2 regions of the Escherichia sp. HH091_1A genome follow, and region 2 is predicted to be linked to the other one. Evidence: predicted binding sites of a transcription regulator. Region 2 holds the regulator's gene; the other holds the start of a gene.
The links. The regulator Fur, encoded in region 2, represses iron uptake genes when iron is present. The targets are predictions, from matches to a motif close to ATAATAATGAGAACNACTATCAA.
Positions count from the first base shown of each region.

Region 1 (12,373 bases), 2.4 Mb from region 2:
ACTCTGCTATTTTTATCCAGGCATGAACATTTTCATATGGATTGCTTTCTGACCAATTGACGGCCCTGTTGCAAAAAACTTTTGTATTAATATCATCGCTTTCCCAAATTTTCTGACCAATCTCAGCATCCTGTGGTACTTTGAACGCAGGCATAGGTTTATTTATTTCTGTATTACCAAAACGTTTATTCTGATAGCAATCGACTGCATAAGAAGAAACATTAACAAACAAGCACAATATTGCCAGGAGACGAAAAAGCATGATCATAATTTTCCCTTCTTCGCAGGTGTAGCTTGGCAGAGTGACTGAACGGAATTACAGTCAATTTTGAACATTTCCAGCCCACCGTAATCACCAACAAAACCCAGTAGGAAGGTCGTCGGAAGGTTTTTAATTTGCTGAGTTGCAGTCCCAAAAGGGGTAACCATAATGCTGTCTGTTCCGGGCATTAATGTCTTGCCGTTAGTTCCGATATAACCGACGGTAATGTGATAAGGCGTCGGGTTATTCAGGGTCAACCCGGCGGCGCTGTGGGTAATCGTCAATTTTTGCAGGGGTACCATCTCTCCCTCTTTTAATTCAATCGATTTGGGTCGCCAGAACAGTTTCAGACGACTTTGCATGGCGATTTGCATTACATTCTGTTCTTTGGCGCGCGGCGGAATTTCCCGCACGTTATAGTAAAACAGCGTTTCTCTGTCCTGTGGCAAGTTGTTTAATGCGGACAGCGCCATCAGGCGAATTTGCACTTGCTCATTGGCCTCGATACGTTCCATTGGGGGGAGCGTTGATATGTAATCGCGCGTTTTTTTACCGCTGGCGTCCTCAATCCACGATTGAGCTAAATAAGGATCGATTTTACTTTGGTTGGTCAGGCGAACAGTTGCGCTTTTATTTGAAGCATTAAAAATTATGCGCGTTCTGTCGGGGGAGACAGTCGCTTGGGCGAAGTTACAGAACCCCAGTAAACAAATCATTCCTGTTACGGTTAATAGCGATTTCATTTTTTTCATCCTGAATTAGTTGACTGTTTTACAAGGCAAAATAATGGCACTTTCGTTGATGTTACTTTGGTTCGGGGGGGTAATTTCACAGGAGTTATTACCCCAAGTTAAACGTAGGGTACTGTTTTCTTGAATCCCGCTGAGATAAACAAAGCCATCTTCCGCCACCAGGCCCACATCTTTACCTGTCGATTTATCCGTGACATTCACCCCCAGTGGTGGGAAGCGCCCATTTTCTTGACGAATAACGCCGACGATTTGGTATCCGGTGGTGGCATTCAGTTTTGCGTAGCCGATGGCACCCTGGGTGAGCGTAGTACGAATGACCGAGTTTTCGACATCGACACCTTCTGGCAGAACGTTATTATTCACCCGCAACATGGAGGTGGTGTAGTTCGATAATGAAGGTATCACGGCGATGCCCAGCCCATTGGTAACAGTACGGTTAGAGTTGATTTCAACGCCAGGAATACCATCGGTATCGACCATCATGCGGGCGTTATCGCCGTAGCTATAATCGTGAAGAGCGACACCATGACGCGTAGCTGTAATTGAACCGTACCAGCCTGCGGTAACAGAATTGTACTGATTCGGTTGCACACTACCGGTAAAGTTCAGACGTCCCCACGGTGAATTGTGCTGATAGCTGCCACGCAGCGTTGGTTCGCCATCGCGAATATTATCGTCCGTTGCTGACGCCGAAATATTCCAGATATTGTTGCGGTCTGACGAGTCATACCAGGAAACCATTTGCGAAGTATTACTACCACCCGTGCGCTGCATGCTGTAGGAAAGGTTGCGACTTTGCTGTAACGGCAGAGAGAATGAGAAGTAATACTGATTTTCTTCGTCATCATCCCAGCGAATGCGACTCACTGCCAGCGATGCGGAAATGCCCTTGAAATCACCAATATCAAAGTTTTTGCTTACTGATATCGAGTAATTAGTATTGGCAGGGCTGTCCCAATAAGTATTGCGTGTAACGTTGACATAAGAGTTTAATTCCAGCGATTCAAAGTACTGGTTCAGGGAAATAACATAACTTTCTTTTTCGTTATCGATTGACTCATCACCATTACGTGAGTTGAGGTACTCATTCATTGACACGTAATCTTTATCAGAGAAGCGATAACCCGCGAAGGTAATCTGGCTGCCCGTTGATTCGAAATGTTTTGCATAGTTAAACCGATAGCTGTAACCACGCAAATTGTCGCTATTTTGTTGCTGTAAAGAGGCATCAGCTCCGGTGACATCGAAAGAAAGCGAACCAAATTGATTGAGGTTAAAACCGATGCCAGTGGTGATCGCCTGGTAATCATCTGCAGTGAACATGCCGCCGCCATAGAGCGACACATTATTCAGCCAGCCCCAGGAGGCTTCAGCCGTCCAGAAAAAGGGGTTATTAATATCGTTATGTCCGACTGATGTTGGTTTTCCCAGCGATGTTTTGTAGCGTACTTGCCCTTTACGGGTTAAATAGGGGATAGAAGCGGAACCGACCTGAAAGGTATTGGTACGGCCATCTTCTTCTTCAACAGTGACATCCAGTTGACCCTGAAACGATTGACCCAAATCAGTAATAGTAAAAGGGCCTGGCGCGACTGTGGTTTGATAAAGTACACGACCATTTTGCGCTACTGTCACTTTGGCGTTGGTCTGCGCGATGCCGGTAATTTGTGGCGCATAACCCTGTAAATCTGGCGGCAACATGCTTTCATCACTTTCCAGTGATGCGCCAGTAAAATGGAAGGTATCGTAAAGATTGGAACTCAGGTCGTATTGTCCCATGGTGAACTTAGATGACCATGAGGGAATAGGGCGAAAGAGATAAGTTCGCGCAAATTCACCGCTATGGCTGACGGAACGACCATCAGCAAAATTCTGATTATATTGGTAATCGCTACGTAAGCGCCATGCGCCGAGGTTAAAGCCTAACGTACCATAGGAGCTGACATTTTGGGTACTGTCTCCCTGCTGTGGAGAATACTGGCTAGCGTATATGTTGTAATCAAGGATAAATCCGGCGATACCGTCATCCCAAAATTCGGGGGGCGTCCAGTTTGTTGCCTGGTATTTTAACCATGCTTGGGGAATGCTAAGCGATAATATCATTGTGGCTTTATCAAGCCGTATCGTTAATTCCTGACGTTGACTTAAATCTAAACATTCGCTGCCAGCTATGGTTTGCAATGATTCAATAAAGTCCGTATTAAGGCCGAAATTAGTCAGGTTTTCTTTGGTTAAGCAGAGTAACGAACCACTTTCATTATCGGCTTTTGCCCACTCCAGCATTAACGCTTGTGGTAACATGTTTTTGTTTATTTGCACACGAACGAGGTATTTTGCAGGGGTGATATAGCCTTTTTTTTCAAATCGCGAGAGATCAATGTTCGCACGATCTTCAACGTCAATCATATCAGCATTGAATTCTACGGCGCGGACTGGTAAAACGAAGAGTAGCGAAAACACAACACCAGACAGGGCATTTTTAATTGCGTAGGATAATTTATCCCCGGTAAACGTGTTTTTATTGTTCATAAAAATCCATTTCAAAAAAGACCCCAAGGTGCTGATGAAATTTCATCAGTTTTACCGCCTGGTGTTGTGTAGGTATTAATTGCCGATTACTTGTAGTCGAGTACGTAATTAGCCTGTGCCTGCACATTACCCGGGGTCGCGGTGCGTCCCAGAGATTCCATACGGGCTTTAAAGTTCAACTCCTGGTAGGAATTAGTTGTCGGGAAGTCGATGGTGATGGGGGTACCAAGAGTCACGTTGGTATTGTCTGATTTCACCAGACGTACTCCTACATCAGTTGCGCCGCCGATGTTACCTTCCTGTGTGTTTTTAAGCAGGTTGGAGTCGGTAGTGTCAACGCTGGCAGAGCTAAAGGTGATTTTGACTTTATCAACAGTGTTAGTGCCGTCAGATAAAATACAATCCTGCAAATGAATGGTGACATCTACAGGCAGAGATTTCTGTCCGCTTTTTAATACAGTATCAGCAACCTCACCGAGATTTATTGTTTGATCTTCATCACCAGGAGCAATAGAGCAAGGTGCATCGATAACTTCACCCTTAAACGTTATTTTACCGGAACCCTGATTAGGGTCATCAGCAAGCGCGTTAAATGCAACGCCAGATAATAGTGTGGTTGCGAATATAGATAATAATGTTTTTTTTAACATGACTTAATCCTTTATAAATAGGAAGAGCTATGGATGAGGAAAATATAGGTTTGAATCTAATATTAATTCCGCTATGGACATTACCATAATCAAAGATAATTTGGCTTGTTATTAATATTTAATACTGATTAAGTAAAACTTAAAATATACATTTTAGTTATATATTTTGATGCATATATCTAGATATTTGTTGAATTTCGTTATGTATGATACATTTTTTGTATGGGTCACGGTGAAAGAATGACCACTTATTGACAAAAGTTTACTTCTGATATTGTAAGGTGGTAGAGTATAATTATTATAAAGAGTAGGAACGTAATAATCACGAAGATATAATATATATCTGGTGGTGCTTATTAATATTAATTAGTGATGTTCCATCCGGGAATAGGATGCATTAATAGTCTTGGTTGTTTCTTTTTTAATCGAGTATGGTGTATAATACAACACTTACTATGATCGAAATCATATACTTGATCCACAATTATGCGAGTATATGAATATATTCAACGATGGATATGTGAAATTTTAATGCTAAATGTTTAGTAATGTTAAATTATGAAGGTGAAAAGGATGTTTATTGCCTGGTACTGGATTGTATTAATTGTTCTACTAGCTGGTGGCTATTTTCTTCATCTTAAACGTTACTGTAAAGCTTTTCGTCATGACAGAGATGCGCTGTTAGCTGCTCAAAGTAAATTAGATAAACGCTTCGATAAAGACGTATTTGAAAAGCATCAATAATACCTTTAATAACGATACAGATGTTGCCTTTAGCAATGGGCAACATCTGTCATAATCGTCTTTAACCAATTCCCGCCGTTTGTAACAGCACTAAACTGAATCCCATCACTGACATTCCACATAGCACGCCATAGCTGGGGTTATTATTGGGGTCAATCTCTTTAGCTAGCGGCATTAATTCATCAACCGAGAGCGCCACCATAATTCCTGCAACCGCCGCCATGATTGCCGCCATGACCACCGGAGAAATCATGCTACCGAGGATTAACCACGCCAGCACACCACCAAGAATTTCTGCCAGCCCAGAAATGCCCGCCCACAAAATTGCGGTGCGTTTTGACCCCGTTGCCGCGTAAACCGGCCCCGCAACTGCCAGACCTTCAGGAATATTATGCAATGCAACAGCCAGCGCGATGCCAAAGCCCAGCTCCAGGTTACTGCTCGCCGTGACAAAGGTGGCAATGCCTTCCGGGAAGTTATGCAGACTGATGCCGAGAGTGAGCAGAATGGCTGTGCGCTTGATCGATTTTGGCAACGGCTGCACCGATTTTTGCATTAAATCCTGCGGATGCGCATGTGGCAACATGCGGTCCAGGCCAAAATAGCCAAGCAGACCGAAGATAAACATTCCATAACCCAGCACAGGCGACATTCCTTCGGCGGCTAATGCGGCAGGAAGCATTTCCATTAATGAGATGAGCAACATAATCCCCGCCGCAAATCCTAGCGAAAACGCCAGTAAGCTTTTGTCCGAGAACGCCGAGAAACGCGCCAATAAACGTGGCTGCCCCCGCCAGTATGGTCAGAATGAGAGGTACTGACATCGACAACTCCTTATAAATCTTTACCTTCAGGCAGATCGTCAAAATAACTGATGATCATCATCATTGTTATCCGGGTTCTTACTCCGCCGAACAAGCGTATTGTGAGGATATCAAAATGACACCTTTAGTTAAGGATATCATCATGTCTTCAACACGTATGCCAGCATTGTTTTTAGGTCACGGTAGTCCGATGAACGTGCTGGAAGATAATTTGTATACCCGCAGCTGGCAGAAGTTGGGGATGACATTGCCACGCCCGCAAGCGATTGTGGTGGTTTCGGCTCACTGGTTTACCCGTGGAACAGGAGTGACCGCGATGGAGACGCCGCCCACGATTCATGATTTTGGCGGTTTTCCGCAGGCGCTGTACGACACCCATTATCCTGCTCCGGGTTCGCCTGCGCTGGCACAGCGTCTGGTTGAGCTGTTAGCGCCGGTCCCTGTGACGCTGGATAAAGAAGCCTGGGGCTTTGACCACGGTTCCTGGGGCGTGCTGATTAAGATGTATCCTGACGCCGATATCCCAATGGTGCAGTTGAGTATCGACAGTACCAAACCTGCCGCCTGGCACTTTGAGATGGGGCGTAAACTGGCGGCTCTGCGAGACGAAGGAATAATGTTGGTCGCCAGCGGTAACGTGGTGCACAACCTGCGTACGGTGAAGTGGCACGGTGATAGTTCACCGTATCCTTGGGCGATGTCGTTTAATGAGTATGTGAAAGCGAATCTGACGTGGCAAGGGCCGGTAGAGCAGCATCCTCTGGTGAATTATCTCGACCATGAAGGTGGCGCGTTATCGAACCCAACGCCAGAGCACTATCTGCCGTTGTTGTATGTCTTAGGTGCGTGGGATGGGCAGGAGCCAATTACCATTCCGGTCGATGGTATAGAAATGGGCAGTTTAAGTATGTTGTCGGTGCAGATAGGCTAATAATTACCGGATGGCGAGTGCCATCCGGTATCATGGCTTATTCAACAAAAATATGTGGATAAAACCGAGACATATCCTGGGTGATCAATGCACGGTCTTCACGAATGCCAATTCCGGCAGGTTGATCGTTCACCAGCCAGCTACCAATCAGCATATAGCTATCGCCGAATTTCGGTAACGGGTGGAATTGCTGAACAATCATCCCTTCTTCGCCATACGGACCTTCTGCTGCTTCAATGGTTTTGCCGTTCTCAATGATCGACACGTTTGCGCCTTCACGGGAGAAGATCGGTTTAACCACATATTTTTCCATTTGCGGATGATCATCTTCCGCAAAATAAGCGGGCAACAGGTTTGGGTGATTCGGGAACATCTCCCACAGCAGCGGTAGAAGCGCCTTGTTGGAGATAATGCTCTTCCACGCCGGTTCCAGCCAGCGTACGCCTGCATCCTCCAGCTTGGTTGAGAACATCTCACGCAGCATAAATTCCCACGGATACAGCTTGAACAGGTTGGAAATCACCTGATCCTGTAAATCCGTGAACTGACCTTTTTCGCCTAAACCGATATCGTCGATGTAGAGGAATTCGGTAGCGATTTCAGCTTCGGTTGCGCAGTCCTGCAAATATTGAATGGTGCCGCGATCTTCCACTGTATCGCGACAGCAGGTGAGATGTAGCAATTGGAAGCCGAACTGCTCACGCAGCTCGACAAAGCGATCAATAAGCTTTTCTTGCAGACTGTTAAACTGGTCGCTGCCTTCCGGCAGGTTACCGGCGTTAAGCTGATCTTCCAGCCAGATCCACTGAAAGAATGCGGCTTCATACAGTGACGTTGGCGTATCGGCGTTATTTTCCAGAAGTTTAGGTTCGCCAGTACCATCCCACGCCAGATCAAGACGCGAATAAAGCGATGGCTGGTGAGTCAGCCATGACTGGCGCACAAAACTCCAGGTGTGTTTTGGAATGCGGAATTTGGTCATCAGCTCATCGCTGGCGATCACTTTTTCAACCACTTTCAGGCACATCTGGTGCAGTTCGGCGGTGACTTCTTCCAGCTTTTCAACCTGGGCGAGGGTCAACTTGTAGTAAGCATCTTCACACCAGTACGGTTCGCCGTACATGGTGTGAAAATTGAAACCGTATTCGTGGGCTTTTTCGCGCCAGTCCGGGCGCTCGGTAATACTGACTCTTTCCATCGGTATCAGCCACCCATTGAACGAGAAGAGGTGCCAGTTGCGCTACGCTGCATGGTGCTTTGTTTGGCAACAGATTCACCAAAGCCACCGCGGGTAACGGTAGTGGTGGTCGCCGGTTTTGGTGCCATGGCTGTCTTCGGTACGGTCATGGTGCGGCCTGGCTGAGCTGCGCCATAGTTTTTACCGGTGGCATCAGTATATTTACCGTAAGCCGGGCTGGCTGGGTTTTTCGAGGAGAACAGCGGTTGTTGTGCAAAGCCCGCGCCGCCGCCCATCAAACGTCCCATCATGTAACCTGCCATCAGCGGCATCCAGAAACTCCCGCTGGATTGCTGGGCCTGCGCCTGATTTTCAGGTGCCATGCCAGCCTGGGCTGGTGCCTGCTGGCACTGACCTTCACCAAATTCGGCAACACAGTCTTCACGTGTGGCGTATTTCGGCGCAGTACGTTCGGCTTCTTTCAGCGCATTGTTATACGCAGTGGTACATTCTGCGCTTTTGCCTGGGTTTGCGGCTGAGCAGTCATCAGCATTTTGGTACAGAGACACTGTCTCATCACTCTTTTCACAGCCTGCCAGCATAAAAACAGTGGCAACAGCAAGAGCGACAGGTGTCAGATGGCGTGCGCTCCAGTTTTTGCGGAACGATGCGTGGCGTATGGATTTTGTCCGTTTCATTTTTGTCTTCCGGGACCAGTGGTAAATACCCATCAGAATAGAGGATGGCTGGTCGAAATTGAAGCGGGAAGGGGGAAGAATGCGGCAGATAACCCGTATCTTTACGTTGCCTTACGTTCAGACGGGGCCGAAGCCCCGTCGTCAGCATCAGTTACGGAAAGGGTTATGACCGTTACTGGTAGTCGTGCGTGCGGATGCTTGCTGAACGGCTGGGGCTGGGCTATCTGGTGCATAACCATCAGCAATAGCATTTTGTTCTGGCGTTTGCGGCGCAACGTTTTCTGGATTAGTGGAAACCGGTTTGCTCAGCGCATTGTTCAGTGCCAGCAGATCCTGCTCGTTCAACGTACCCAGAGCTGATTTAATATTCAACTGGTTAATCAGGTAGTTATAACGCGCATTCGCCAGCTCTTGCTTGGCGTTGTACAGCGTGGTGGTGGCATCCAGCACATCAACAATGGTACGCGTACCGACCGAGTAGCCCGCTTCCATCGCGTCTAATGAGCTTTGAGCGGAAACTACGGCTTGTTTGTAGGCGTTAATGCTGCTGATAGAAGCATTAATGTTGTTGAAGGAGGAACGCACGGTTTGCACGACGCTACGATGCGCGCTTTCCAGTTGTTCGCTGGCACCAACAAAGTTGTACTGTGCCTGTTTCACCTGCGAGTTAACCATTCCGCCCTGATAAATCGGCAGCGAGAAGCTCAGGCCAACTTTGTTCTGGCCCATATTGCTATCGTCATACTGGGTACCAGCGGCACCACGGGTTTTCGAACCGCTATATGAGGTGTCAGAAATCCCGGTAGAAGCCGTTAAATCCAGAGTCGGTAAGTGACCATCCTGCGCCTGGCGAATTTGCTCGCGCGCCAGGTCCTGGCTCAAGCGTGCCTGTAACAGCGACAGGTTGCGTTTTTCGGCTTCTTTCAGCAGCGCGTTAACCGGCTGCGGTTTGTCGGTTTTAAAGTTTTCGACATTCAGCGCCGCCAGTTCCGGATAATAGTTACCGGTGATCTGGCGCAGCTGCTCTACCGCGTTATCAAGGTTATTACGTGCGGTCACTTCATTCGCCAGCACGGTATCGTACTGTGCACGGGCGTTCTGCACGTCGGTGATCGCCACCAGGCCCACGTTAAAACGTTGAGTGGTTTGATCTAACTGACGGTAGATCGCTTCTTTTTGCGCCTGCGTATAGGAAAGAACATCAATGGCATTCAACACGTTGAAATAAGCAGTCGCGGTGTTGAGGATCAAGGTTTGTTGATCGGTCTGATACGTGACGTCCTGAATACCCGCTGCTTTTTCCTGTAGCGTTAACGCACGCCATTTCGACATATCAAAAATGGATTGAGTTAACTGCAGGGACGCACTGGTCGCGTTAGAGTTGATGCCGTTCGCGTCGCGGTAGCCGTTGCTATAGGTGTAATCTGCACCTAAACCTAGCTGTGGCAGTAATGGACTGCGTGCTTCATTAATTTTTTCAAAGGCAGCATCACGATCGGCGGCAGACTTACGCAATTCCGGGTTACTAAGGCGTGCTTGCTGATAAACTTGCATCAGGTTCTCGGCCTGGCTCAACGTACTGAACCCAGAAAGGCTCAGGCCGATAAGAATGGGGAGCAATTTCTTCATTTGCATTCCTTGTGGTGAAGCAGTATTTAGCGCGATCAAACTGTAAAATTATTGCGGATTCTAGCAGAAGCCGCTACCGCAAAAGGTTGGCGTTACGTGCCATAGGGCGTTAATGTGCCTCAATTTAACACATGACTGCTCAAACGGCAGTCAAACGTCGCTGAAATTCACATTTAATTCACTATTAGTGCCAGGACATTAACAATGCTTAAGCCAGACAACCTGCCCGTTACTTTTGGCAAAAACGATGTTGAAATTATTGCACGAGAAACACTTTATCGCGGCTTTTTTTCATTAGATCTTTATAGATTTCGTCATCGTCTATTCAACGGGCAAATGAGTCGTGAGGTACGGCGGGAAATTTTTGAGCGCGGTCACGCCGCAGTCTTGCTACCCTTTGACCCAGTGCGCGATGAAGTTGTGCTGATTGAGCAGATTCGGATTGCCGCGTATGACACCAGCGAAACCCCCTGGCTACTGGAGATGGTGGCCGGGATGATTGAAGAGGGTGAAAGTGTGGAAGATGTCGCCTGTCGCGAAGCGATTGAAGAGGCGGGACTGATAGTCAAACGGACCAAACCGGTGTTAAGTTTCCTGGCAAGCCCTGGGGGCACCAGTGAGCGTTCGTCAATTATGGTGGGCGAAGTGGACGCCACGACCGCAAGCGGTATTCACGGTCTGGCTGATGAAAACGAAGATATTCGCGTTCATGTGGTAAGCCGGGAACAGGCATACCAATGGGTAGAAGAGGGGAAAATCGACAACGCAGCGTCGGTCATCGCTTTGCAATGGCTGCAGCTGCATCATCAAGCGTTAAAAAATGAGTGGGCATAAATGAAGCGTTACACACCTGACTTTCCTGAAATGATGCGCCTGTGCGAGATGAACTTTTCACAATTGCGGCGTTTGTTACCGCGCAATGACGCACCCGGCGAAACTGTAAGCTATCAGGTGGCAAACGCACAATATCGGCTAACGATTGTGGAATCGACCCGATACACTACCCTGGTGACAATCGAACAGACTGCGCCCGCGATCAGTTACTGGAGCCTTCCGTCAATGACGGTGCGTCTGTATCATGACGCGATGGTGGCTGAAGTGTGTTCAAGTCAGCAGATTTTTCGCTTCAAAGCGCGGTATGATTATCCTAATAAAAAGTTGCATCAACGCGACGAAAAGCATCAAATTAACCAGTTTTTAGCGGACTGGTTGCGATACTGTTTAGCACATGGAGCGATGGCGATTCCGGTTTATTAGCGTCGTGAAACCTAAGGACACCATTTGGAAAGCCTGTTAACCCTTCCTCTGGCTGGTGAGGCCAGAGTCAGGATTTTACAAATTACCGACACTCACCTGTTTGCGCAAAAGCACGAAGCCCTGTTGGGGGTAAATACCTGGGAAAGCTACCAGGCGGTGCTGGAGGCGATTCGTCCACACCAGCACGAATTCGACCTGATTGTCGCGACCGGTGATTTAGCGCAGGATCAATCCTCTGCGGCCTATCAGCATTTCGCTGAAGGCATCGCAAGTTTTCGTGCGCCCTGCGTCTGGCTGCCGGGCAACCACGATTTTCAGCCTGCGATGTACAGCGCGCTACAGGATGCGGGGATCTCCCCGGCGAAGCGGGTGTTTATTGGTGAGCAATGGCAAATCCTGTTGCTGGATAGCCAGGTGTTTGGCGTGCCGCACGGTGAGCTGAGCGAGTTTCAGCTTGAGTGGCTGGAACGTAAACTGGCTGATGCGCCAGAACGCCATACGTTGCTGCTGCTGCACCATCATCCGTTGCCTGCGGGCTGTAGCTGGCTTGACCAACACAGTCTGCGTAACGCGGGCGAACTGGATAACGTGCTGGCGAAGTTTCCGAACGTTAAATACTTGCTGTGTGGACATATCCATCAGGAGCTGGATCTCGACTGGAATGGTCGCCGCCTGCTGGCAACGCCATCGACCTGTGTACAGTTTAAGCCGCATTGTTCCAACTTTACGCTGGACACCATCGCGCCTGGCTGGCGTACGCTCGAGTTACATGCTGATGGTACGCTGACCACCGAGGTGCACCGCCTGGCGGACACACGTTTCCAACCTGATACCGCTTCAGAAGGCTACTGATGTCTACGCTTCTTTATTTACACGGTTTCAACAGTTCGCCGCGCTCTGCAAAAGCGAGTTTGTTGAAA
Region 1 is NZ_AP025747.1:3,815,662-3,828,034, reverse strand. It holds gene QUF14_RS19230 (hypothetical protein) at 1-268, opposite strand, end outside; gene QUF14_RS19225 (fimbrial biogenesis chaperone) at 265-1,005, opposite strand; gene QUF14_RS19220 (fimbria/pilus outer membrane usher protein) at 1,021-3,543, opposite strand; gene QUF14_RS19215 (fimbrial-like protein) at 3,630-4,193, opposite strand; gene QUF14_RS19210 (hypothetical protein) at 4,767-4,937, shown strand; partial or broken gene zupT (zinc transporter ZupT) at 4,999-5,761, opposite strand; gene ygiD (4,5-DOPA-extradiol-dioxygenase) at 5,904-6,692, shown strand; gene QUF14_RS19195 (glutathionylspermidine synthase family protein) at 6,730-7,890, opposite strand; gene QUF14_RS19190 (DUF1190 family protein) at 7,896-8,567, opposite strand; gene tolC (outer membrane channel protein TolC) at 8,715-10,196, opposite strand; gene nudF (ADP-ribose diphosphatase) at 10,401-11,030, shown strand; gene QUF14_RS19175 (DUF1249 family protein) at 11,031-11,453, shown strand; gene cpdA (3',5'-cyclic-AMP phosphodiesterase) at 11,478-12,305, shown strand; gene yqiA (esterase YqiA) at 12,305-12,373, shown strand, end outside.
Region 1: the regulator Fur is predicted to act here: its motif matches at 5,809-5,831, upstream of ygiD (4,5-DOPA-extradiol-dioxygenase).

Region 2 (12,373 bases):
TCAGCCACGGACCTTCCAGATGCAGACCTAACGCCTGATTCGGATGTTTTGCCAGGTACTCGCGCATTACGCGCACGCCCTGTTTCATCAGTTCATCGCTGGTAGTGATAAGCGTCGGCAGATAGTTGGTGCAGCCCGATTTCTCATTGGCTTTCTGCATGATTTCCAGCGTTTCCACGCTGACCGCCTCTGCGGTATCGTTAAACTGCACGCCGCCACAGCCGTTTAATTGCACATCGATAAAACCGGGGGAGAGAATGGCCCCGTTCAGTGAACGTTGTTCAATCTCTGGCGGCAGTTCCGCTACCGGACAGACGCTTTTAATCAGGCCATCAGCGATTACAACCGCGTGGTCATCAAGAAATTCGTGACCGGTAAAGATCCGGCCCTGGGTTAATGCATACATTCTGACCCCCGATTTAAAAAAATATTGCCCTGAGCAATGCGTCAGGGCAGGGATAATAATTACAGATCTTTGATATTTTCTGCTTCTAACTCATTGAAATATCTTAAAGTCTTAACTTTCAGCTCCATGGTGGAAGGTTCATCGCACACCATGATGGCTTTTGGATGCAGTTGCAGACAGCTGATGGTCCACATGTGGTTCACGCAACCTTCAACGGCGGCTTGCAGCGCCAGTGCTTTCTGGCTGCCCAGCACCAGAATCATTACTTCTTCGGCATCCAACAATGTACCAACACCGACAGTCAGGGCATATTTTGGCACCTGATTGACATCGTTATCAAAGAAACGAGAGTTCGCGACGCGAGTGTCATGAGTCAGGGTTTTGATACGAGTACGAGAAGCCAGAGAAGACGCTGGTTCGTTAAATGCAATATGACCGTCGTTACCTACACCGCCCATAAACAGATGAATTTTTCCGTAAGAACGGATTTTTTCTTCATACTGGCGGCACTCGGCGTCGATATCCGGGGCGTTGCCGTTGAGAAGATTGATGTTTTCTGCTGGAATATCAACGTGATCGAAGAAGTTACGGTGCATAAAGCTGTAGTAGCTTTCCGGATGCTCTTTCGGCAGACCGACATATTCGTCCATGTTGAAGGTGACAACGTGCTTAAAGCTGACCTGGCCTGCTTTATGCATTTCGACTAACGCTTTATAGGTGGTCATCGGCGTGCCGCCAGTCGGCAGGCCCAGAACAAACGGACGATCGGCAGTCGGTTTGAATGCATTGATACGATTGACGATATGGCGAGCAGCCCATTTGCCGACCTGTTCAGCGGTAGTCAGGGGGATCAGTCTCATTATTCACCTCAGTAAGTAAAATGTAAGCCGTTGGCGGATTAGGCATCTTTAAGCGTAACCTGGATTTGCGCAGACAGGCGTCAATCCGACCTGATTTTTTGAATGATAAAATAAGTTTTCTGGTTTAGCCAGTAAAAGGGAGTGATGATAACGATATTTGGTGACAAAACTCACAAAAGACACGCGTTTAATTTGCGATACGAATTAAATTTTCACACACTCTGTAGCAGATGATCTAACAATCTGATTACAGAACATCGGCAGTACAATTTGCAGCAAAATAAAAATACGGCTTTAAACGAGCCAAATAGGGTTCTCGTAGGGGGAATAAGATGAATATTTTAGGTTTTTTCCAGCGACTCGGTAGGGCGTTACAGCTCCCTATCGCGGTGCTGCCGGTGGCGGCACTGTTGCTGCGATTCGGTCAGCCAGATTTACTTAACGTTGCGTTTATTGCCCAGGCGGGCGGTGCGATTTTTGATAACCTCGCATTAATCTTCGCTATCGGTGTGGCATCCAGCTGGTCGAAAGACAGCGCAGGTGCGGCGGCGCTGGCGGGTGCGGTCGGTTACTTTGTGTTAACCAAAGCGATGGTGACCATCAACCCAGAAATTAACATGGGTGTACTGGCGGGTATCATTACCGGTCTGGTCGGTGGTGCTGCCTATAACCGTTGGTCCGATATTAAACTGCCGGACTTCCTGAGCTTCTTCGGTGGCAAACGTTTTGTGCCGATCGCCACCGGCTTCTTCTGCCTGGTGCTGGCGGCCATTTTTGGTTACGTCTGGCCACCGGTACAGCACGCTATCCATGCAGGCGGCGAATGGATCGTTTCTGCGGGCGCGCTGGGTTCCGGTATCTTTGGTTTCATCAACCGTCTGCTGATCCCAACCGGTCTGCATCAGGTGCTGAACACCATCGCCTGGTTCCAGATTGGTGAATTCACCAACGCGGCGGGTACGGTTTTCCACGGCGACATTAACCGCTTCTATGCCGGTGACGGCACCGCGGGGATGTTCATGTCCGGCTTCTTCCCGATTATGATGTTCGGTCTGCCGGGCGCGGCGCTGGCGATGTACTTCGCAGCACCGAAAGAGCGTCGTCCGATGGTTGGCGGTATGCTGCTTTCTGTTGCTGTTACTGCGTTCCTGACCGGTGTGACTGAGCCGCTGGAATTCCTGTTCATGTTCCTTGCACCGCTGCTGTACCTCCTGCACGCACTGCTGACGGGTATCAGCCTGTTTGTGGCAACGCTGCTGGGTATCCATGCTGGCTTCTCCTTCTCTGCGGGGGCTATCGACTACGCGTTGATGTATAACCTGCCGGCCGCCAGCCAGAACGTCTGGATGCTGCTGGTGATGGGGGTTGTGTTCTTCGCTATCTACTTCGTGGTGTTCAGTGTGGTTATCCGCATGTTCAATCTGAAAACGCCGGGTCGCGAAGATAAAGAAGACGAGATCGTTACTGAAGAAGCCAACAGCAATACCGAGGAAGGTCTCAATCAACTGGCGACCAACTATATTGCTGCGGTTGGCGGCACTGACAACCTGAAAGCCATTGACGCCTGTATTACTCGTCTGCGCCTGACGGTGGCTGACTCAGCTCGCGTCAACGATGCGATGTGTAAACGTCTGGGTGCTTCTGGGGTGGTAAAACTGAACAAACAGACTATTCAGGTGATTGTTGGCGCGAAAGCGGAATCCATTGGCGATGCAATGAAGAAAGTCGTTGCCCGTGGTCCGGTAGCAGCCGCCTCTGCTGAAACTGCGCCTGCAACTACCGTGCCTGTAGCAAAACCGCAGGCCGTACCAAACGCGGTGTCTGTCGCGGAGCTGGTATCGCCGATTACCGGTGATGTTGTGGCGCTGGATCAGGTTCCTGACGAAGCATTTGCCAGCAAAGCGGTGGGTGACGGTGTGGCGGTGAAACCGACGGATAAAATCGTCGTATCGCCAGCCGCAGGGACAATCGTGAAAATCTTCAACACCAATCACGCGTTCTGCCTGGAAACCGAAAAAGGCGCTGAGATTGTCGTCCATATGGGTATCGACACCGTAGCGCTGGAAGGCAAAGGCTTTAAACGTCTGGTGGAAGAGGGTGCGCAAGTAAGCGCAGGGCAACCGATTCTGGAAATGGATCTGGATTACCTGAACGCTAACGCCCGTTCGATGATTAGCCCGGTGGTTTGCAGCAATATCGACGATTTCAGCGGCCTTATCATTAAAGCTCAAGGTCATGTTGTGGCGGGTCAAACGCCGCTGTATGAAATCAAAAAGTAATCTGCTTCATGCCTGATGCGACGCATGACGCGTCTTATCAGGCCTTGTATTATCCCTCCTGTGCAGAGAAAATCGGCCAGTTTTCTCTGCCTGCAGTCCGCATGCCGTATCGGGCCTTAGGTTTTCAACCTGTTGCGTAGATTTATGCAGCGGACTGCCTTTCTCCCAAAGTGATAAACCGGACAGTATCATGGACCGGTTTTCCCGGTAATCCGTATTTGCAAGGTTGGTTTCACGATGGAACATGAACTTCATTATATCGGTATCGACACCGCTAAAGAGAAACTGGATGTCGATGTGTTGCGTCCTGATGGTCGTCATCGCACCAAAAAATTCGCTAACACCACTAAAGGGCACGATGAGCTGGTGAGCTGGCTGAAGGGTCACAAGATTGACCATGCGCATATCTGCATCGAAGCGACCGGCACCTATATGGAACCTGTCGCAGAGTGCCTTTACGATGCAGGCTACATAGTGTCAGTCATTAATCCTGCGTTGGGTAAAGCTTTCGCTCAGAGTGAAGGACTGCGTAACAAGACTGATACCGTGGATGCGCGCATGCTGGCAGAGTTCTGTCGTCAGAAGCGCCCTGCAGCCTGGGAAGCGCCTCACCCGCTTGAACGCGCGTTGCGTGCCCTGGTAGTACGCCACCAGGCGCTGACAGATATGCACACGCAGGAACTGAACCGCACTGAAACGGCGCGGGAAGTCCAGAGACCGAGCATTGATGCTCACCTTCTGTGGCTTGAAGCAGAGCTGAAGCGTCTTGAGAAGCAGATAAAAGACCTGACAGACGATGATCCGGATATGAAACACCGCAGGAAACTGCTGGAAAGTATCCCGGGTATCGGAGAGAAAACATCTGCGGTATTACTGGCTTATATCGGTCTGAAGGACCGCTTCGCCCATGCCAGACAGTTCGCCGCTTTTGCGGGTCTGACACCACGGCGTTATGAATCAGGCAGTAGTGTGAGAGGGGCAAGCCGGTTGAGTAAAGCCGGACATGTGTCGCTTCGCAGGGCGTTGTATATGCCTGCAATGGTAGCCACCAGTAAGACTGAGTGGGGACGGGCGTTCCGCGACCGTCTGGCGGCTAATGGCAAGAAAGGAAAAGTGATTCTCGGCGCGATGATGCGCAAGCTGGCACAGGTGGCGTATGGAGTGCTGAAGTCAGGCGTACCGTTCGATGCGTCACGGCATAATCCGGTAGCTGCGTAAAAATCGCGGAAGGGATGAAAAAAACAGCGCCTGACGGCGCTGTGTCTGGCATGCCTGCAATCTGGGAAACCAGGGTAGAAAAAAACTTGCAGGCCATAACAGTATCTACAAAAGCTCAGTCCAGGTTGGATAAGACGCTTAAGCGTCGCATCCAACAATGACGCAGGACTGGCAGAAGCGGTGGAGATCTTCTCTGCCGCTTTTTTTTTCATCAATCATCCCCATAATCTCAGTGAGATTTTCGATTTTCACTAACTAACAGTTGTCAGCCTGTCCCGCTTATAAGATCATACGCCGTTATACGTTGTTTACGCTTTGAGGAATCCACGATGAGTGAGGCAGAAGCCCGCCCGACTAACTTTATCCGTCAGATCATCGATGAAGATCTGGCCAGTGGTAAGCACACCACAGTACACACCCGTTTCCCGCCGGAGCCGAATGGCTATCTGCATATTGGCCATGCGAAATCTATCTGCCTGAACTTCGGGATCGCCCAGGACTATAAAGGCCAGTGCAACCTGCGTTTCGACGACACTAACCCGGTAAAAGAAGATATCGAGTATGTCGATTCGATCAAAAACGACGTAGAGTGGTTAGGTTTTCACTGGTCTGGTAACGTCCGTTACTCCTCCGATTATTTTGATCAGCTCCACGCCTATGCGATCGAACTGATCAATAAAGGCCTGGCGTATGTTGATGAACTGACACCGGAACAGATCCGCGAATATCGTGGCACCCTGACTCAGCCGGGTAAAAACAGCCCGTACCGCGACCGTAGCGTTGAAGAGAACCTGGCGCTGTTCGAAAAAATGCGTACCGGTGGTTTTGAAGAAGGTAAAGCCTGCCTGCGCGCGAAAATCGACATGGCTTCGCCGTTTATCGTGATGCGCGATCCGGTGCTGTACCGCATTAAGTTTGCTGAACACCACCAGACCGGTAACAAGTGGTGCATCTACCCGATGTACGACTTCACCCACTGCATCAGCGATGCGCTGGAAGGTATTACACACTCTCTGTGTACGCTGGAGTTCCAGGATAACCGTCGTCTGTATGACTGGGTACTGGACAACATCACCATTCCTGTTCATCCGCGCCAGTACGAATTCTCGCGCCTGAATCTGGAATACACCGTGATGTCCAAGCGTAAGCTGAACCTGCTGGTGACCGACAAGCACGTTGAAGGCTGGGATGATCCGCGTATGCCGACTATTTCCGGTCTGCGTCGTCGTGGTTACACGGCGGCTTCTATTCGTGAGTTCTGCAAACGCATTGGCGTGACCAAGCAGGACAACACCATTGAGATGGCGTCGCTGGAATCCTGCATTCGTGAAGATCTCAACGAAAACGCCCCGCGCGCAATGGCGGTTATCGATCCGGTGAAACTGGTTATCGAAAACTACCAGGGCGAAGGCGAAATGGTTACCATGCCGAACCATCCAAACAAACCGGAAATGGGTAGCCGTCAGGTGCCGTTTAGCGGTGAGATTTGGATCGATCGCGCCGATTTCCGCGAAGAAGCTAACAAGCAGTACAAACGTCTGGTGCTGGGTAAAGAAGTGCGTCTGCGTAATGCTTACGTTATTAAGGCAGAACGCGTGGAGAAAGATGCCGAAGGCAATATCACCACCATCTTCTGTACTTATGACGCCGACACCTTAAGCAAAGATCCGGCAGATGGTCGTAAAGTGAAAGGCGTTATTCACTGGGTGAGCGCGGCACATGCGCTGCCGGTTGAAATCCGCCTGTACGATCGTCTGTTCAGCGTGCCGAACCCAGGTGCTGCGGATGATTTCCTGTCGGTGATTAACCCGGAATCGTTGGTGATCAAACAGGGCTTTGCTGAACCTTCGCTGAAAGATGCGGTAGCGGGTAAAGCATTCCAGTTTGAGCGTGAAGGTTATTTCTGCCTCGACAGCCGCCATTCTACGGCGGAAAAACCGGTATTTAACCGCACCGTTGGGCTGCGTGATACCTGGGCGAAAGTAGGCGAGTAATTTTAAGTTCTACCAGGCCGGGTGAGGCGTTTACGCCGCATCCGGCAAGAAACATAGAAACAGTTTCAAACGCTAAATTGCCTGATGCGCTACGCTTATCAGGCCTACATGATCTCTGCCATATATTGAATTTGCGTGCTTTTGTAGGCCGGATAAGGCGTTCACGCCGCATCCGGCAAGAAATAGCAAACAAACCCAAACGCCGCGCTCCGCGGCGTTTTTTTCTGCTTTTCTTCGCGAATTAATTCCGCTTCGCAATTTATCCATAAAACAAATTTAAAATCACAAACCATAATTAAATAAAATGTAACCGTTTTCATCTTGCTGGAAATTCACGCTTTTATTCTTCTGCAAGCCTTTCAACTGCAAACTTAAGCCTTGTAACAAAAATCATCAAAATATGTGCGGTTGCTCATGTTCTTACATTCTGGTTACAGAAAGAGATTGATAATTCGCGTCGCGAAAAATAGTCTGTTCCTGTAGTCAGCGAGACTTTTCTCAACGCTACTTTTTAATTTTTATTTTTTTTCGCTGTTCACCTTTGGTGCAGCAATTTATACGTCAAAGAGGATTAACCCATGCGTACGTTTAGTGGCAAACGTAGTACGCTGGCGCTGGCTATCGCCGGTGTTACAGCAATGTCGGGCTTTATGGCAATGCCGGAGGCTCGCGCCGAAGGATTCATCGACGATTCAACCTTAACCGGCGGTATCTATTACTGGCAGCGTGAACGCGACCGTAAAGACGTTACCGACGGCGACAAATACAAAACTAACCTTTCTCACTCCACCTGGAATGCCAACCTCGATTTTCAGTCTGGTTATGCTGCTGATATGTTCGGCCTTGATATTGCGGCGTTTACGGCGATTGAAATGGCGGAAAACGGCGACAGTTCTCACCCGAACGAAATCGCGTTTTCAAAAAGCAATAAAGCCTATGACGAAGACTGGTCCGGCGATAAAAGCGGTATAAGCCTGTATAAAGCAGCGGCCAAATTTAAATACGGTCCGGTGTGGGCGCGGGCAGGTTATATTCAGCCAACCGGTCAGACGCTGTTAGCGCCGCACTGGAGCTTTATGCCGGGTACTTATCAGGGGGCGGAAGCGGGGGCGAATTTTGATTACGGCGATGCTGGTGCGTTGAGTTTCTCCTACATGTGGACCAACGAATATAAAGCGCCGTGGCATCTGGAAATGGATGAGTTTTATCAGAACGATAAAACCACCAAAGTTGATTATCTACACTCCCTTGGGGCGAAGTACGACTTCAAAAATAACTTCGTACTGGAAGCGGCGTTTGGTCAGGCGGAAGGGTATATTGATCAATATTTTGCCAAAGCCAGCTACAAATTTGATATCGCCGGTAGCCCGTTAACCACCAGCTACCAGTTCTACGGTACGCGCGATAAAGTTGACGATCGTAGCGTCAACGACCTTTACGACGGCACTGCCTGGCTGCAAGCGTTGACCTTTGGTTACCGGGCGGCTGACGTAGTGGATTTGCGTCTGGAAGGCACCTGGGTTAAAGCCGACGGCCAGCAGGGATACTTCCTGCAACGTATGACTCCAACCTATGCTTCCTCGAACGGTCGCCTGGATATCTGGTGGGATAACCGTTCTGACTTCAACGCCAACGGCGAAAAAGCGGTCTTCTTCGGTGCGATGTATGACCTGAAAAACTGGAATCTTCCAGGCTTCGCCATCGGCGCTTCCTACGTTTACGCATGGGATGCTAAAACCGCTACCTGGCAGAGCAATCCGGATGCGTACTACGACAAGAACCGGACTATTGAAGAGTCTGCATACAGCCTGGATGCGGTCTACACCATTCAGGACGGTCGCGCCAAAGGCACGATGTTCAAACTGCACTTTACCGAATACGACAACCACTCCGACATCCCAAGCTGGGGCGGTGGTTACGGCAACATCTTCCAGGATGAGCGTGACGTGAAATTTATGGTAATCGCACCATTCACCATCTTCTGATGCCCGACGCGGCAGGTTTTGTGCCTGCCGCACGTTTGAGGAATTTGCAATGAAAAAACTGATTCTCATCGCCATGATGGCATCGGGGCTGGTGGCTTGTGCACAATCCACCGCGCCACAGGAAGACAGCCATCTGAAAGAAGCTTACAGCGCCTGTATCAACACCGCGCAAGGTTCGCCGGAAAAAATTGAAGCCTGTCAGAGCGTGTTAAACGTGCTGAAGAAAGAGAAACAACATCAGCAGTTTGCCGAGCAGGAAAGTGTACGCGTACTGGATTATCAGCAGTGTCTGCGTGCAACGCAAACCGGAAATGATCAGGCGGTGAAAGCCGATTGTGATAAAGTCTGGCAGGAAATTCGCAGTAATAACAAATAAGTGAGAGCTGTAACTCTCGCTTTTCTTATTTCCCTTGCATAAAAAAGCCAACCCGCAGGTTGGCTTTTCTCGTTCAGGCTGGCTTATTTGCCTTCGTGCGCGTGCTCATCTTCGCGGCAATCGCCTTCGGCACAGTGACCGTAAAGATAGAGACTGTGGTTAGTCAGGCGAATGCCATGTTTTGCGGCAATTTCATGCTGACGCGCTTCGATGGAATCATCACTAAATTCGATAACCTTGCCGCAGTCGAGGCAGATCAGGTGATCGTGGTGATGTTGCTGTGTCAGTTCAAATACGGATTTACCGCCTTCAAAATTGTGGCGGGTGACGATACCAGCGTCGTCGAACTGGTTCAGTACGCGATATACCGTAGCCAGACCAATTTCTTCACCCATATCGATCAGACGTTTGTATAAATCTTCCGCACTGACGTGATGGTTGTCCGGCTCCTGAAGAACTTCCAGGATTTTTAAACGAGGAAGCGTTACTTTCAGGCCAGCTTTCTTTAGGGCGGTATTGTTATCAGTCATGCGGAATCTGTCCTGTTACTAAGCGGTTCACTTCATTAGGAGAAGTGACAGAATTTGCTCTTGAGATAATGCGTATCATTATAGAATTGCCACGCCTAAATGAAAACCACAAGTCCCTGGCAAATATTGTTAATAAAAACGTGGCACAGCTTACATTTACAACGGCAAGGCCACTTGAACACCGGGACATTGTACAGGTACAACAGCAAAAGTTACAAATTTGTAGCAATTATTTTGATTGGCATTATCTATTAATACGGCGTAGACATGAGTCTACGCCGCATCACATCAGGCATTGAGAATTTCGTCGAGATGCAATTCTTCAGAAATCTGTTTAACCCATTTTTCTACACGTTCAGCGGTCAGTTCCGGCTGACGGTCTTCGTCGATAGCCAGACCGACAAAGTGGTCGTCATCTGCCAGACCTTTTGATGCTTCGAAATGGTAGCCCGCAGTTGGCCAGTGACCAACGATGGTTGCACCGCGCGGTTCAATGATGTCGCGGATGGTGCCCAATGCGTCACAGAAGTATTCAGCGTAATCTTCCTGGTCGCCACAACCAAACAGCGCAACCAGTTTGCCATTGAAATCAATCTCTTCGAGAGTCGGGAAGAAGTCATCCCAGTCACACTGCGCTTCGCCGTAATACCAGGTTGGGATGCCCAGCAGCAGAATGTCATATGCTTCCAGATCTTCTTTGCTGCTTTTTGCAATGTCATGGACATCGGCAACGTCTTTACCAAGCTGTTTTTGAATCATTTTTGCGATATTTTCGGTATTACCGGTGTCGCTGCCGAAAAAGATGCCAGTGATAGCCATGAGTGAAATAACCTCTTGAAACTTATTGAAATGGGGGTGGAAAATTGCCCACGGATAAAGGCAATCATAGCAGAACAGGCAGTCTTGCGGAATCAGCAAACGAGCAGGACTGCACACTGTGCTACATGAAAGTGGAAATTTAAACGATGCCCTGACTACGCAGCGCCGCCAGTTGCTGCATTAACATCTCTTCGATCAGTTCGCTACGGCTCATATTGCGCGATTCCGCCAGCTCGTTCAGCGCCTCGACAGCTTCCGCGTTTAGCTTCAGTTCGACACGCTTAAGGCCACGTACTTTGTCGCGTTTTAGCTGGTTGCGTTTATTAATACGCAGCTGTTCATCGCGCGAAAGCGGATTAGTTTTCGGTCGTCCCGGTCGACGCTCGTGCGCGAACAGATCTAATGTCGTACGGTCCGTTTGTTCTTTGGCCATGATCTTGGTGACTTCGGGGGAAACAATCAGCCAGGCGCCTGCCCGGATGGATAGCGCGCCATAATACATCAGCGCGATGAGTCACGCCAACGCCCACGCGCGGAAAGCGACGCGGACGCTGGGTTTTTAATCAGTTACGTTAATCATTGAGATAGCGACGGATAGCGCGTAATACCGCATCCGGTTTTTCAGCATGGACCCAGTGACCCGCGCCAGCAATCACATGCGCTCGTGCCTGTGGAAATTGTGTCAGTAAATCATCACGATACTGCTCGCTAACATACGGAGAATTGCCGCCTGGGATAAACAGGGCAGGGTGATCCCATGCCGGGATTTTCTCCCAACCCACAATATGCGGATACTGATCCCACAATACCGGCACGTTAAAGCGCCACTCCCCGTCAACAAAAGATTTCAACAGAAACTGAATCACCCCTTCTTCATTAAGATGCTGGCGCATTACTGCCGCTGCTTGCTGGCGAGTTTGCGCGTCGGATTCACTGACTGCGTTGATAGCCGCGAAAATTTCATCATGACGGCGTACGTGATAGTCGACCGGCGCGATATCAATCGCCACCAGTTTATCGATGCGATCGGGGGCCAGTGCAGTCAGTGCCATCACCGCTTTACCGCCCATTGAGTGTCCAATAAATGTTGCCTTATCGATCTGCTGTGCATCCAGAGTGTCAACAAGATCCTGGGCCATCGCCGGGTAACTCATCACCGGATCTCTCGGGGAAAGACCGTGGTTACGCATATCAACCTGGATGATATTGTGATCGTTTACCAGATCGCGAGCCAGTACGCCAAGGTTGTCGAGGCTGCCAAACAGACCATGGACAAGAACGATGGGAGAATTATTGTGCTGGTTTTGTGCAGTTTGCGCGCGGATATTCAATTTCATGGCAAAGTTCTTTTTTTCGCGTTGTCGGGTTAGGGTATTATGTTGACCATTGTGCCACAGGGCTGCAACAAATAAGGTTTAATCCGAGTTTTTCTGCAAGCCAGGCTTGACGCTATCCGCTGCCGGGATTTATTCATATACTCCTGGCGACTTGTATTCAGCTAAGACACTGCACTGGATTAAGATGAAAACGATTGAAGTTGATGATGAACTCTACAGCTATATTGCCAGCCACACTAAGCATATCGGCGAGAGCGCATCCGACATTTTACGGCGTATGTTGAAATTTTCCGCCGCATCACAGCCTGCTGCTCCGGTGACGAAAGAGGTTCGCGTTGCGTCACCTGCTATCGTCGAAGCGAAGCCGGTCAAAACGATTAAAGACAAGGTTCGCGCAATGCGTGAACTTTTGCTTTCAGACGAATACGCAGAGCAAAAGCGAGCGGTCAATCGCTTCATGCTGCTGTTGTCTACACTATATTCTCTTGACGCCCAGGCGTTTGCCGAGGCCACGGAATCGTTGCACGGTCGTACACGCGTTTACTTTGCGGCAGATGAACAAACGCTGC
Region 2 is NZ_AP025747.1:797,401-809,773, forward strand. It holds gene nagA (N-acetylglucosamine-6-phosphate deacetylase) at 1-406, opposite strand, end outside; gene nagB (glucosamine-6-phosphate deaminase) at 466-1,266, opposite strand; gene nagE (PTS N-acetyl glucosamine transporter subunit IIABC) at 1,599-3,545, shown strand; gene QUF14_RS03680 (IS110-like element IS621 family transposase) at 3,783-4,763, shown strand; gene glnS (glutamine--tRNA ligase) at 5,093-6,757, shown strand; gene chiP (chitoporin ChiP) at 7,336-8,742, shown strand; gene QUF14_RS03695 (ChiQ/YbfN family lipoprotein) at 8,792-9,118, shown strand; gene fur (ferric iron uptake transcriptional regulator) at 9,202-9,648, opposite strand; gene uof (fur leader peptide) at 9,641-9,727, opposite strand; gene fldA (flavodoxin FldA) at 9,937-10,467, opposite strand; gene ybfE (LexA regulated protein) at 10,607-10,900, opposite strand; gene ybfF (esterase) at 11,040-11,804, opposite strand; gene seqA (replication initiation negative regulator SeqA) at 11,989-12,373, shown strand, end outside.